3 regions of the Pseudocitrobacter corydidari genome follow, and region 3 is predicted to be linked to each of the others. Evidence: predicted binding sites of a transcription regulator. Region 3 holds the regulator's gene; each other region holds the start of a gene.
What was found. Region 3 encodes PhoB, which activates phosphate uptake and scavenging genes when phosphate is short. Its sites were predicted from a motif close to CTGTCATAAAACTGNCNNAT; they were not measured.
Positions count from the first base shown of each region.

Region 1: a site for PhoB is predicted at 1,205-1,224, ahead of uvrB (excinuclease ABC subunit UvrB). Genes of this name have one in related genera too.
Region 2: a site for PhoB is predicted at 3,319-3,338, ahead of pstS (phosphate ABC transporter substrate-binding protein PstS). Genes of this name have one in related genera too.

Region 1 covers NZ_CP087880.1:2,223,112-2,227,467, reverse strand. Annotated here, with positions in the region: gene G163CM_RS10350 (ABC transporter ATP-binding protein) at 1-705, opposite strand, end outside; gene bioD (dethiobiotin synthase) at 1-17, shown strand, start outside; gene uvrB (excinuclease ABC subunit UvrB) at 1,455-3,476, shown strand; gene pmrB (two-component system sensor histidine kinase PmrB) at 3,613-4,356, opposite strand, start outside.
Region 2 covers NZ_CP087880.1:3,846,242-3,850,597, reverse strand. Annotated here, with positions in the region: gene glmU (bifunctional UDP-N-acetylglucosamine diphosphorylase/glucosamine-1-phosphate N-acetyltransferase GlmU) at 1-1,074, shown strand, start outside; gene glmS (glutamine--fructose-6-phosphate transaminase (isomerizing)) at 1,296-3,125, shown strand; gene pstS (phosphate ABC transporter substrate-binding protein PstS) at 3,425-4,356, shown strand, end outside.
Region 3 covers NZ_CP087880.1:2,657,895-2,662,250, reverse strand. Annotated here, with positions in the region: gene sbcC (exonuclease subunit SbcC) at 1-780, opposite strand, end outside; gene sbcD (exonuclease subunit SbcD) at 777-1,979, opposite strand; gene phoB (phosphate response regulator transcription factor PhoB) at 2,173-2,862, shown strand; gene phoR (phosphate regulon sensor histidine kinase PhoR) at 2,884-4,170, shown strand.

The DNA.
Region 1 (4,356 bases), 430 kb from region 3:
CGTCATCCACGCTTTAATCATCTGTTCATCCAGCTGTGCCACACCGCCCTGGGCCACGTTTCTGCCGCGATGCAGCAGGCAGAAACGGTCCGCCACCCGCTGAATAAACGGTAGCTGCTGTTCTGCGAGCAATATCGTTAGCCCAATCTCCCGATTCAGGCGCAGCAGTAAATCCCCCAGTCGATGAATAAACGCGTGGCCCACACCGCGCGTTGGCTCATCCAGAATCAGCAGCTGTGGCCGCGTCACCATCGCGCAGGCCAGGGCTAGCTGATACCGGTCATCTTCCGTTAATGCGCCCCCCTTAAGCTGCCTGAGCGCGTACAGTGACGGGAAGAGCGCATATATCTCAGGGCTTACCGTTCCGCTGCTTTCACCCGCTGCCTTGAGGGCAATCAGCAGGTTCTCTTCCACGCTAAGCTGCGAAAAAATACGTTTATCCTGAGGGACATAACCGATACCAAGCGTGGTGCGGCGTACGGGTGAAAGGGGCATTAAATCGCAGGGGAGCGAGCCGGTCTGTTGCCAAATCATGCTGCCGCTTTCAATAGGTTGATGCCCGGTAATACAGTTCACCAGCGTGGTCTTCCCCGTACCGGGAAGGCCGATTAAACAGGTGCACTCGCCGGAAGCCAGTTCGAGGTCGATGTTCCAGAGCGTGTGCTGGTTTCCGTAGAAATGATTGACTGCATGCAAACTCAACATCGTGTTCTCCTCAAGCTATAGGTCAGGGTCACGAAAGAAGATTGCAATTCTCTTGCCAGAACGGACTTTCCTCAGCATAACGGCTGATTTTTAAGAATTAACTTAAGAAATAGGGATGGATCGGAGAGAAGGGATGCACAGCGCTGGCGCAAAAAAACAGCGAGTGCTGAGCAAAATTTATACAAAAATGTGAGGGCTGTCACGCAGAAACCACATGATGATTTTCGCTGATAAAAATCAAAATTTAACGATAAAAAATTTTTACCCGTCGCTTTTGGGTCGATCGACGAAAACGCCCGAGTGACAGGGGATAGGGCCTCCAGACACTTATCCACTATTCCTGTGGATAACCTTGTGTATTAGAGTTAGAAAACCTGCGGAAGGCGAGAGAATACGCGGCTTGCCAGTAAATTGATGCGAAACGCGGCTTTTCAATCTTTTCTTTTATTATCAGTAAGATGAATAAAAGCAATGGTAGAGGGTGGCGCGCGACTCACTGACATAAAAGTTTAATGACACATATTGACAAATGTTAAAACAGAAAAAGTTCTGGGGATAACCTCCAGAGGGAGTTGTTTTATCCTGCCAGAGCGCAAATTTCAGCCGCTACGCATGGATTCAGCGTGGCGTAACAGCAATACCATAATGCGCTACTGTTTTTATATCCAGTATTTTTTGTTGGCAAATTTAGCGCTGGAGAGTAGAATTAATCACCTGCCCGATTAACCCGCCACCAGGTAGCTTTGTTCATGAGTAAACCGTTCAAATTGCATTCGGCCTTTCAACCCTCAGGCGATCAGCCTGATGCCATCGCGCGCCTGAAAGAAGGGCTGGAAGATGGTCTTGCGCATCAAACGCTGTTGGGGGTAACCGGCTCGGGGAAAACCTTCACCGTCGCCAACGTGATTGCCGATCTCCAGCGCCCGACGATGGTGCTTGCGCCAAACAAAACGCTGGCGGCGCAGCTGTATGGCGAGATGAAAGAGTTTTTCCCCGAAAACGCCGTCGAGTTCTTCGTCTCCTACTACGATTACTATCAGCCGGAAGCCTACGTTCCCAGTTCAGATACCTTCATTGAGAAAGATGCCTCGGTGAACGAACACATTGAACAGATGCGTTTGTCGGCGACCAAAGCCTTGCTTGAGCGTCGCGACGTCATCGTGGTGGCCTCCGTGTCGGCAATTTACGGGTTGGGCGACCCGGATCTCTACCTGAAAATGATGCTGCATCTGACGGTCGGCATGATTATCGACCAGCGCGCCATTCTGCGTCGTCTGGCCGAGCTGCAATACGCGCGCAACGATCAGGCATTCCAGCGCGGTACTTTCCGCGTACGCGGCGAAGTTATCGATATCTTCCCGGCGGAATCGGAAGACCTGGCGCTGCGCGTTGAACTGTTTGACGAAGAGGTCGAGCGCCTGTCGCTGTTTGACCCGCTAACGGGCCACGTAGAGGGCACCATTCAACGTTTTACGGTCTATCCCAAAACGCACTACGTCACCCCGCGCGAACGCATCGTGCAGGCGATGGAAGATATCAAAGACGAACTGGCTGAACGTCGCAAAGTGCTGCTGGAGAACAACAAACTGCTTGAAGAGCAGCGACTCAGCCAGCGCACACAGTTTGACCTCGAAATGATGAATGAACTGGGCTACTGCTCGGGCATTGAAAACTACTCGCGCTATCTCTCTGGGCGCGGGCCGGGCGAGCCGCCGCCGACGTTGTTTGATTACCTTCCGGCGGATGGCCTGCTGGTCATTGATGAATCCCACGTGACCATTCCGCAAATTGGCGGCATGTATCGCGGCGACCGGGCGCGTAAAGAGACGCTGGTGGAGTACGGTTTCCGTCTGCCGTCGGCCCTTGATAACCGTCCGCTGAAGTTTGAAGAATTTGAAGCCCTCGCGCCGCAAACCATTTACGTTTCCGCGACGCCTGGGAACTACGAGCTTGAGAAATCCGGCGACGAAGTTATCGATCAGGTGGTGCGTCCTACCGGCCTGCTCGATCCGGTGATTGAAGTGCGGCCGGTGGCGACGCAGGTCGACGATCTGCTGTCAGAAATTCGTCTGCGCACGGCCATTAACGAACGCGTACTGGTCACGACGCTGACCAAGCGGATGGCGGAAGATCTCACCGAATACCTTGAAGAACACGGCGAACGCGTGCGCTATTTGCACTCGGACATCGACACCGTCGAACGTATGGAAATCATTCGCGATTTGCGCCTTGGCGAGTTTGACGTGCTGGTGGGGATTAACCTGTTGCGAGAAGGCCTCGATATGCCAGAAGTGTCGCTGGTAGCGATTCTGGATGCCGATAAAGAGGGCTTCCTGCGTTCCGAGCGTTCGCTAATCCAGACCATTGGCCGTGCCGCGCGTAACATTAACGGCAAGGCGATTCTCTACGGCGATAAAATCACGCCATCGATGGCGAAGGCGATTGGTGAAACCGAACGTCGTCGTGAGAAGCAGCAGCGCTACAACGAAGAGCACGGAATTGTTCCGCAGGGCCTGAACAAGAAAGTGGTCGATATTCTGGCGCTGGGCGAGGGGCTGGCGAAAACGAAAACGAAAGGTCGCGGTAAGTCTCGCGGCGGTGTGCAGATTGTTGAAGCGGATCAGGCGCTGACGCCGAAAGCGCTGCAACAGCAAATCCAGTCGCTGGAGGCGCAGATGTTGCAACATGCGCAGAACCTGGAGTTTGAAGAAGCCGCCGAGATCCGCGATAAGCTTCATCAACTGCGTGAATTGTTTATCGCAGCGTCATAAGCTAAAAAAATGAGGCTGGCATCACACGAGGAAATGCCAGCCTTAATGTTCGCTTAATATCCAACATGGATACTGTCCACATCAACAAGAGGATAGTTCCATGTCTAATCTAAATGTTCAGCAATCTCTGACTCTGTTATTTTCCGGCCTGATTGTCGTCGGATTTCTCTGCCACTGGATTTTGACTTTCTAACTTCGGTTTCAGGTTTGCGGGCGTGAATGCAATCCATGCCCGCGTGCCGCTTCTCTCTTCCCGATTTTGCAAATAAAACGCCGCTTCGTGCAGCTGCGCAATTCGCGTGACAATACTTAACCCCAGCCCAATTCCGCCGTAGCGGCTATCCATTCGCACAAATGCCTGGCTCAGTTCGCCTACTTTTGATTCATCAATGCCTGGACCTTCATCTTCGACAATCAACATCGGCGTGGGCGATGCAGCAGCAGACAGCGTAATGGCGGAATGGGTTGGGCTGTAACGGTACGCGTTTTCGACCAGGTTACGCACCATCACCTTTATCAACGTGGCATCGCCGGCAACCGCGATATCGTGGACGTTTTCGCTTATCACCAGCGTCTGTTCGCGCCCTTTCAGCATGGATTCCAGCTCATCCTTCAGCGGCAAAATGACATCCGCCATTAACTCGACGCGCTGGTAGCTACCCGCAGAAAATGACTGGCCCACGCGCGCGAGTTGCAGTAGCTGGGCTACGCTGTTAGTCATTTGATCCAGACGCTGAATCAGCGGCCCAACGTTAATGGCATGCGCTTTTTCAATGAGTTCCAGATGTAAGCGTAAACCCGCCAGCGGGGTGCGGAGTTCATGGGCCACGTCGGCGGTGAATAATCGTTCGCGATCGAGCGTTTGCGTCAAACGCGCCAC
Region 2 (4,356 bases), 1.2 Mb from region 3:
ATGATGCTGTATGGCGATGTACCGCTGATTTCCATCGAAACGCTGCAACGCCTGCGCGATGCGAAACCGCAGGGCGGCATTGGCCTGCTGACCGTCAAGCTCGACGATCCTACCGGCTATGGCCGCATCACCCGCGAAAACGGCAAAGTGACCGGTATCGTTGAGCATAAAGACGCCAGCGATGAACAGCGTCAGATTCAGGAAATTAACACCGGCATTTTGATTGCCAGCGGTGCGGATATGAAGCGCTGGTTGTCGAAACTCAACAATAACAATGCGCAGGGTGAGTTCTATATCACCGACATCATCGCGATGGCGTATCAGGAAGGGCGTGAAATTGCCGCCGTGCATCCTGACCGCCTGAGCGAAGTAGAAGGCGTCAACAACCGCCTGCAACTCTCTCGTCTCGAACGCGTTTACCAGTCTGAGCAGGCTGAAAAACTGCTGCTGGCGGGCGTAATGCTGCGCGACCCGGCGCGTTTTGATCTTCGTGGCACCCTGACGCACGGGTGCGATGTGGAAATTGACGCTAACGTTATTCTGGAAGGCGACGTTACGCTGGGCAACCGCGTGAAAATTGGCGCAGGCTGCGTGATTAAAAACGCGGTGATTGGCGATGATTGTGAAATCAGCCCTTACAGCGTGGTGGAAGACGCACGTCTCGACGCCGCCTGCACTATCGGCCCGTTCGCACGTCTGCGTCCTGGCGCGGAACTCATGGAAGGCGCACACGTTGGCAACTTCGTTGAAATGAAAAAAGCGCGTCTGGGTAAAGGCTCGAAAGCCGGCCATCTGACTTACCTGGGCGATGCGGAAATTGGCGACAACGTGAATATCGGCGCAGGCACCATCACCTGTAACTACGATGGTGCGAATAAATTCAAAACCATCATTGGGAATGATGTGTTTGTGGGTTCTGACACGCAGCTGGTGGCGCCGGTTACCGTCGGCAATGGTGTGACCATCGCCGCAGGCACCACTGTCACGCGCAATGTTGCTGATAACGAACTGGTTTTAAGCCGTGTACCGCAGGTCCATAAACAGGGCTGGCAGCGTCCGGTGAAGAAGAAGTAATACTGTAAGGGGATAAACCCCGTTGATCTATTTGTAGGCCTGATAAGGCGAAGCCGCCATCAGGCAGACAGGGGATGAGGAGATAACATAATCTCCCGCCCAAAATGCAGTACTCAAAATAATAACCCCACTCTCTACAAAGGCTCGGGGCGCCCGAAAATACGGGCATACAGGTTGACCGACAACGACTGGCATATCGCCAAAATCGGAATTAAAAAACTATGTGTGGAATTGTAGGCGCAGTCGCGCAACGTGATGTAGCTGAGATCCTTCTCGAAGGTTTACGTCGTCTGGAATACCGTGGTTATGACTCCGCGGGTCTGGCGGTCGTTGATGAAAAGGGCAACATGACCCGTCTGCGTCGTCTGGGTAAAGTCCAGATGCTCTCTCAGGCGGCGGAAGAACACCCGCTTCACGGCGGCACCGGTATTGCTCACACCCGTTGGGCAACGCACGGCGAACCTTCAGAAACCAACGCGCATCCGCATGTTTCTGAACACATTGTGGTGGTGCATAACGGCATCATCGAAAACCACGAACCGCTGCGCGAAATGCTGCAGGGCCGTGGCTACACCTTCGTGTCCGAAACGGATACCGAAGTAATCGCGCACCTGGTGCACTGGGAAATGGAGCAGGGCGGCACACTGCGTGAAGCCGTGCTGCGCGCCATCCCACAGCTGCGTGGCGCGTACGGCACCGTGATTATGGATACCCGCAATCCGGACACTCTGCTGGCCGCGCGCTCTGGTAGCCCGCTGGTTATCGGCCTCGGCATGGGTGAAAACTTTATCGCCTCTGATCAGCTGGCGCTGCTGCCGGTAACTCGCCGCTTTATCTTCCTTGAAGAGGGTGATATCGCGGAAGTGACCCGTCGTGCGGTAACCGTGTTTGATAAAACTGGCGCAGAAGTCAAACGTCAGGATATCGAATCCAATCTCCAGTATGACGCGGGCGATAAAGGTATTTACCGCCACTACATGCAGAAAGAGATTTACGAGCAGCCGAACGCCATCAAAAACACCCTGACCGGCCGCATCAGCCACGGGCAGGTTGATTTAAGCGAACTGGGGCCGAATGCCGACGAACTGCTGGCGAAAGTCGAGCATATTCAGATCATCGCCTGCGGTACCTCCTACAACTCCGGGATGGTTTCCCGCTACTGGTTTGAATCGCTGGCGGGCGTACCGTGCGACGTGGAAATCGCTTCTGAATTCCGCTATCGCAAATCCGCAGTGCGTCGCAACAGCCTGATGATCACCCTGTCGCAGTCTGGTGAAACGGCAGATACCCTCGCGGGCCTGCGTCTGTCGAAAGAGCTGGGTTACCTGGGGTCTCTGGCTATTTGTAACGTTCCGGGCTCTTCGCTGGTCCGTGAATCCGACCTGGCGATGATGACCAATGCCGGTACTGAAATCGGTGTAGCGTCTACCAAAGCCTTCACCACGCAGTTGACCGTTCTGCTGATGCTGGTGGCGAAACTGGCAAGCCTGAAAGGTCTGGATGCGTCCATCGAGCACGATATCGTTCATGGCCTGCAAGCACTGCCGAGCCGTATTGAGCAGATGCTGTCGCAGGACAAACGTATTGAAGCGCTGGCAGAAGATTTCTCCGACAAACATCACGCGCTGTTCCTCGGCCGTGGCGATCAGTACCCGATTGCCCTGGAAGGCGCGCTGAAGCTGAAAGAGATCTCGTACATTCACGCGGAAGCTTATGCCGCAGGCGAGCTGAAACACGGCCCGCTGGCGCTGATTGACGCGGATATGCCGGTTATCGTGGTTGCACCGAACAACGAACTGCTGGAAAAACTGAAATCCAACATTGAAGAAGTTCGCGCGCGCGGTGGCCAGTTGTATGTCTTCGCCGACCAGGATGCTGCTTTCACCAACAGCGACAACATGCACATTATTGAGATGCCGCACGTTGAAGAGGTGATTGCGCCAATCTTCTACACCGTGCCGCTGCAACTGCTGGCGTACCACGTGGCGCTGATCAAAGGCACCGACGTTGACCAGCCGCGTAACCTGGCAAAATCGGTGACCGTAGAGTAATCACACAGGCTCCACCTTCGGGTGGAGCTTTTTTTTGCGCCATTCCCCGCCTGAGATTTATGACAATCTGTCATTTTCAGCTACTGTTTCTGATGTCATAAAAAGAAAATATTGCTGAAATCTGAAATTCGCTACAAAGAACAAATTATTGAATTGTATGGGTTTTATATCCATGTTTTCGGTAAGTACTTCCTTGTCATAAAACTGTCATATTCCATACATATAACTGTCACCTGTTTGTCCTATTTTGCTCATCGTAGCCATTAAACAATGCTTTATGAATCCTCCCAGGAGACATTATGAAAGTTATGCGTACCACCGTCGCAACTGTTGTCGCCGCGACCTTATCGATGAGTGCTTTCTCTGCGTTTGCTGCAGCAAGCCTGACGGGTGCTGGTGCAACATTTCCGGCGCCGGTGTATGCCAAATGGGCTGACACCTACCAGAAAGAGACCGGTAATAAGGTTAACTACCAGGGTATTGGTTCTTCTGGCGGCGTAAAACAAATTACCGCTAACACCGTGGATTTCGGCGCATCTGATGCCCCGCTGTCTGACGAAAAACTGGCGCAGGAAGGCCTGTTCCAGTTCCCGACCGTGATCGGCGGTGTGGTTCTGGCTGTAAACATTCCGGGTCTGAAATCTGGCGAACTGGTGCTGGATGGTAAAACTCTGGGTGACATCTACCTGGGTAAAATTAAGAAGTGGGATGACGAAGCCATCACCAAACTGAACCCAGGCGTGAAACTGCCTTCGCAGAATATCGCCGTCGTGCGTCGTGCGGATGGCTCCGGTACCTCCTTCGTCTTCACCAGCTACCTGGCGAAAGTGAACGAAGAGTGGAAATCCAAAGTTGGTGCAGGCTCTACCGTAAACTGGCCGACTGGCCTCGGCGGTAAAGGCAACGACGGTATCGCGGCGTTCGTACAGCGTCTGCCGGGTGCGATTGGTTATGTCGAGTACGCTTACGCGAAACAGAATAACCTGGCCTACACCAAAATTGTTTCTGCCGACGGTAAGCCGGTAAGCCCGACCGAAGAGAGCTTCTCTAACGCTGCCAAAGGCGTCGACTGGAGCAAATCTTTCGCTCAGGACCTGACCAACCAGAAAGGTGACGATGTGTGGCCGATTACCTCCACCACCTTCATCCTGGTGCACAAAGAGCAGAAAAAACCGGAGCAGGGCGTAGAAGTGCTGAAGTTCTTTGACTGGGCTTACAAAAACGGCGCGAA
Region 3 (4,356 bases):
GTGCGTTTCGCGCGTTAGTTCAGCCTGGCGCAGCAACCACTGTTGCTGATGTTGGGCGATCGTCTGCTGCTCCAGCGCGACTTTTTCTTCGAGAGTAAGCGCCTGCAAACTTCCCAGCAGTGACTGTTGCTGTTCTTCACTTAGCAGCACCATCCCGGAGGAGTGCGCCTGAAGCTTTTCCAGCTCCGTCCGCGCCTGCTTATGTTTTTCAAATACTTGTGCAGAAATTCGCCCATAAATTTCCGTGCCGGTGAGTTCTTCCAGCAGCTCCGCGCGCTCTTTGGGGCGCGCATTAAGGAACGCGGCGAACTGCCCCTGCGACAGCAACATCGAACGGGTAAAGCGGCCGTAATCCAGCCCGCTCAACGACGCGATAAGTTCGAGCTTGTCTTTGACTTTGTCGGCCAGGATTTTGCCGTCATCGCGACGCGCCAGCTCAACGCGTGGCGCCTGTAGGTTGCCGTCAGGCTGATTGCGTGCGCGGTTCTGGCTCCAGAATGCGCGATAGGCCACGCCCTGTACTTCAAACTCAACTTCCGCCAGACACTCGGCGGTGTCGCGGGTCATCAGATCGTTTTGCGATTGCGATACCGTGTTGAGGCGCGGCGTCTCGTGATACAGCGCGAGACAGATGGCGTCCAGCAGGGTGGTTTTCCCCGCGCCCGTCGGCCCGGTGATGGCAAACAGGCCGTTGCTGGCGAACGGTTCGGCGGTGAAATCGATTTTCCACTCGCCTTTCAGCGAGTTAAGATTCTTCAGGCGCAGGCTGAGGATTTTCATGGCTGCGGCTCCTCATCAAGCGAGTGAACGGTGAGGTCAAACAACGCCTTCAGGCGTGCCTGCTGGGGTTCTTCTATTGTTTCCAGCGCCAGACGACGCTGGAAAACCTCTTCAACTTCCAGCTCGCTCAGGGTTTCACGCAGGCTGTTGTCCAGAATGCGCTGACGCTGTTCGCGGCTGCGTCTGACCAGCAACACATCAACGGGTAAATCATCGGTAATCACCTGAATTTTACGCTGAATATCATGCAGATACTCATCACTGGTGATTTCGATATCCAGCCAGACCGGGGGCTCTGACGGGGCATCGCGATACTGCGCCAACTGGCTGCTGATGCTCTCAAAGTCGCCCTTAATAACCGCCAGCGGTTGCGTGGCCGGGACATCAAGTGGCGTGACGTCCTGAAGCTTACCGTCGATAAAGGTCACCTGGTTAACGCTCTTACTTTTCCCCGTTTCATCGAAGCTGAGCGGGATAGGCGAGCCGCAGTAGCGAATATGCTCGCTGCCGCCAATTTTCTGCGCGCGATGAATATGCCCCAGGGCGATATAATCGGCGGGCGGGAAGTTTTGCGCCGGAAAGGCATCCAGTGTGCCAATATAGATGTCACGCACGGCATCACTTTTGCTGGCACCGACGGTGGTCAGGTGGCCGCTGGCGATAACCGGCAGCGGGCGGTCGCCGCGCAGCGTACAAGCCTGCTGGTATTGGTTCTGATAGTAATCAGTGATGGTTTCCAGTAAATGCTGCTGTTTTTCCGCACCGGACAGCCCGGCCTGGCTGACGACGATATCGCGCGGGCGCAGAAACGGTACCGGGCAGAAAACAGCGCCAGGCGTGCCGTCGCGGCGGTTCAGAATAAAAGGTTCATGCCCGGCGCTGGCGATCACCGTGGTATTCAGGAACGACAAAATATCGCGCGATTCATTCAATGTGGCGACGGAGTCATGATTTCCTGCAAGCACCACCAGATGGCAGCCGGTTTGTTGCAGATTCACCACAAAGCGGTTGTAGAGTTCGCGCGCATAGCTTGGGGGCGAGCCGGTATCAAAGATATCGCCCGCCACAATAATGGCGTCTATCTGTTCGCGTTGCGCGGTCTCCAGCAGCCAGTTCAGAAATGCATCGTGTTCTGCGGCACGGCTTTTACTGTAAAAATTCTGGCCTAAGTGCCAGTCTGAAGTATGAAGAATTCGCATCGTCGTCCCTGTGGGGAAAAAAGCCTAGCCGGGATTATACATTCCCCGGCAGCAGGATCGACGGGTGTATTCCGCGAGTGTCATATTTCGTAAAGCGCCATCATTTTACGGTCATGTTTTTCATAAAACTGTCATAAATCTGACGCATAATGACGCCGAATGTATACTGATGGCTAAAAAAACAGGGCATAAAATGGCGAGACGCATTCTGGTCGTTGAAGATGAAGCACCCATCCGCGAAATGGTCTGTTTCGTGCTGGAACAAAATGGTTTCCAGCCGATTGAGGCGGAAGATTATGACAGTGCGGTGAATCAGCTCAATGAACCCTGGCCCGATCTTATTCTGCTCGACTGGATGCTACCGGGTGGCTCAGGGCTACAGTTTATTAAACATCTCAAGCGTGAAGCGCTGACCCGTGATATTCCGGTGATGATGCTGACGGCGCGCGGTGAAGAAGAGGATCGCGTACGCGGTCTGGAAACCGGCGCGGATGACTACATTACCAAACCGTTTTCCCCGAAAGAGCTGGTGGCGCGCATCAAAGCGGTCATGCGCCGTATCTCTCCGATGGCGGTGGAAGAGGTGATTGAGATGCAGGGCTTAAGCCTTGATCCTACCTCGCATCGCGTGATGACCGGGGAAAGCCCGCTCGATATGGGCCCAACCGAATTTAAGCTGCTGCACTTCTTTATGACGCATCCTGAGCGCGTCTACAGCCGTGAGCAACTGTTGAACCATGTCTGGGGCACTAACGTTTATGTGGAAGATCGCACGGTGGATGTGCATATTCGCCGCCTGCGTAAAGCGCTGGAACACAGCGGCCACGATCGTATGGTGCAAACCGTTCGCGGCACGGGCTACCGTTTTTCGGCTCGTTTCTGAATGTTGACAGGAGTGTGACGCGTGCTGGAACGGCTGTCATGGAAAAGACTCGCCTTTGAGCTTTTCTTGTGTTGTCTCCCGGCCCTGATATTAGGGCTGCTTATCGGCCATCTTCCCTGGTTTCTGCTGGCGGCAGTGACCGGGCTGTTGATTTGGCATTTCTGGAATCTTTTACGTCTTTCCTGGTGGCTATGGGTTGATCGCAGCATGACGCCGCCGCCGGGGCGCGGTAGCTGGGAACCCCTGCTGTACGGTCTGAACCAGATGCAGTTGCGTAATAAAAAACGCCGCCGCGAACTGGGAAATCTGATTAAACGCTTTCGTAGCGGCGCAGAATCGCTGCCCGATGCGGTGGTGTTGACCACCGAAGAGGGCGCCATCTTCTGGTGTAACGGCCTGGCGCAGCAGCTTCTTGGCCTGCGCTGGCCGGACGACAGCGGGCAAAATATTCTTAACCTGCTGCGTTATCCGGAATTTACGCAGCATCTTAAGCAACGCGAGTTTCTTAAACCGCTGCATCTGGTGCTCAATAATGGGCGTCATCTGGAAATCCGTATCATGCCCTATACCGACCGGCAGTTGCTGATGGTGGCGCGCGATGTTACGCAGATGCACCAGCTGGAAGGCGCACGGCGTAACTTCTTTGCCAACGTCAGTCATGAACTGCGAACGCCATTGACGGTGTTACAGGGCTATCTGGAGATGCTTCAGGAGCAGGTACTGGAAGGGGCAACACGCGAAAAAGCGCTGCATACCATGCGTGAGCAGACACAGCGTATGGAAGGGCTGGTGAAACAGCTGCTGACGCTCTCCAAAATTGAGGCCGCGCCGACGCTGGCCCTCAATGAAAAGGTGGATGTGCCGATGATGCTGCGGGTGGTCGAGCGGGAAGCGCAGACCCTCAGTCAGGGTCAGCATGAACTTCATTTTGATATTGATGACACGCTGAAAGCGCTGGGCAATGAAGAGCAATTGCGCAGTGCGGTGTCGAACCTGGTTTACAACGCGGTGAACCATACGCCTGCGGGCACGAAAATTACCGTGCGCTGGCAGCATGCGCCACACGGCGCGCTGTTTAGCGTGGAGGACAACGGGCCGGGCATCGCGGCGGAACATCTTCCGCGTTTAACCGAGCGTTTTTATCGGGTGGATAAGGCGCGTTCCCGCCAGACCGGCGGCAGCGGATTGGGGCTGGCGATTGTGAAACATGCGCTGAATCATCACGATAGCCGTCTGGATATTGAAAGCCAGCCAGGAAAGGGAACATGCTTCAGCTTCCTGCTGCCGGAACGTTTAATTGCCAAATAAAGCGTCTGAACAGGCGCTTGTCACGATGAGTTTCCACAGACCAGCCTCGGCTGGTCTGTTTACTTTGCAGTCAATTTGCCCTCGAATAATTAATGAACAATTGACGCTTTTTTGTTCGCACGATCAGCCATGTGTTTTTCCTATATCTGGTCAATCGTTCCAGGTTTAGATTTAGTATTGGTATAA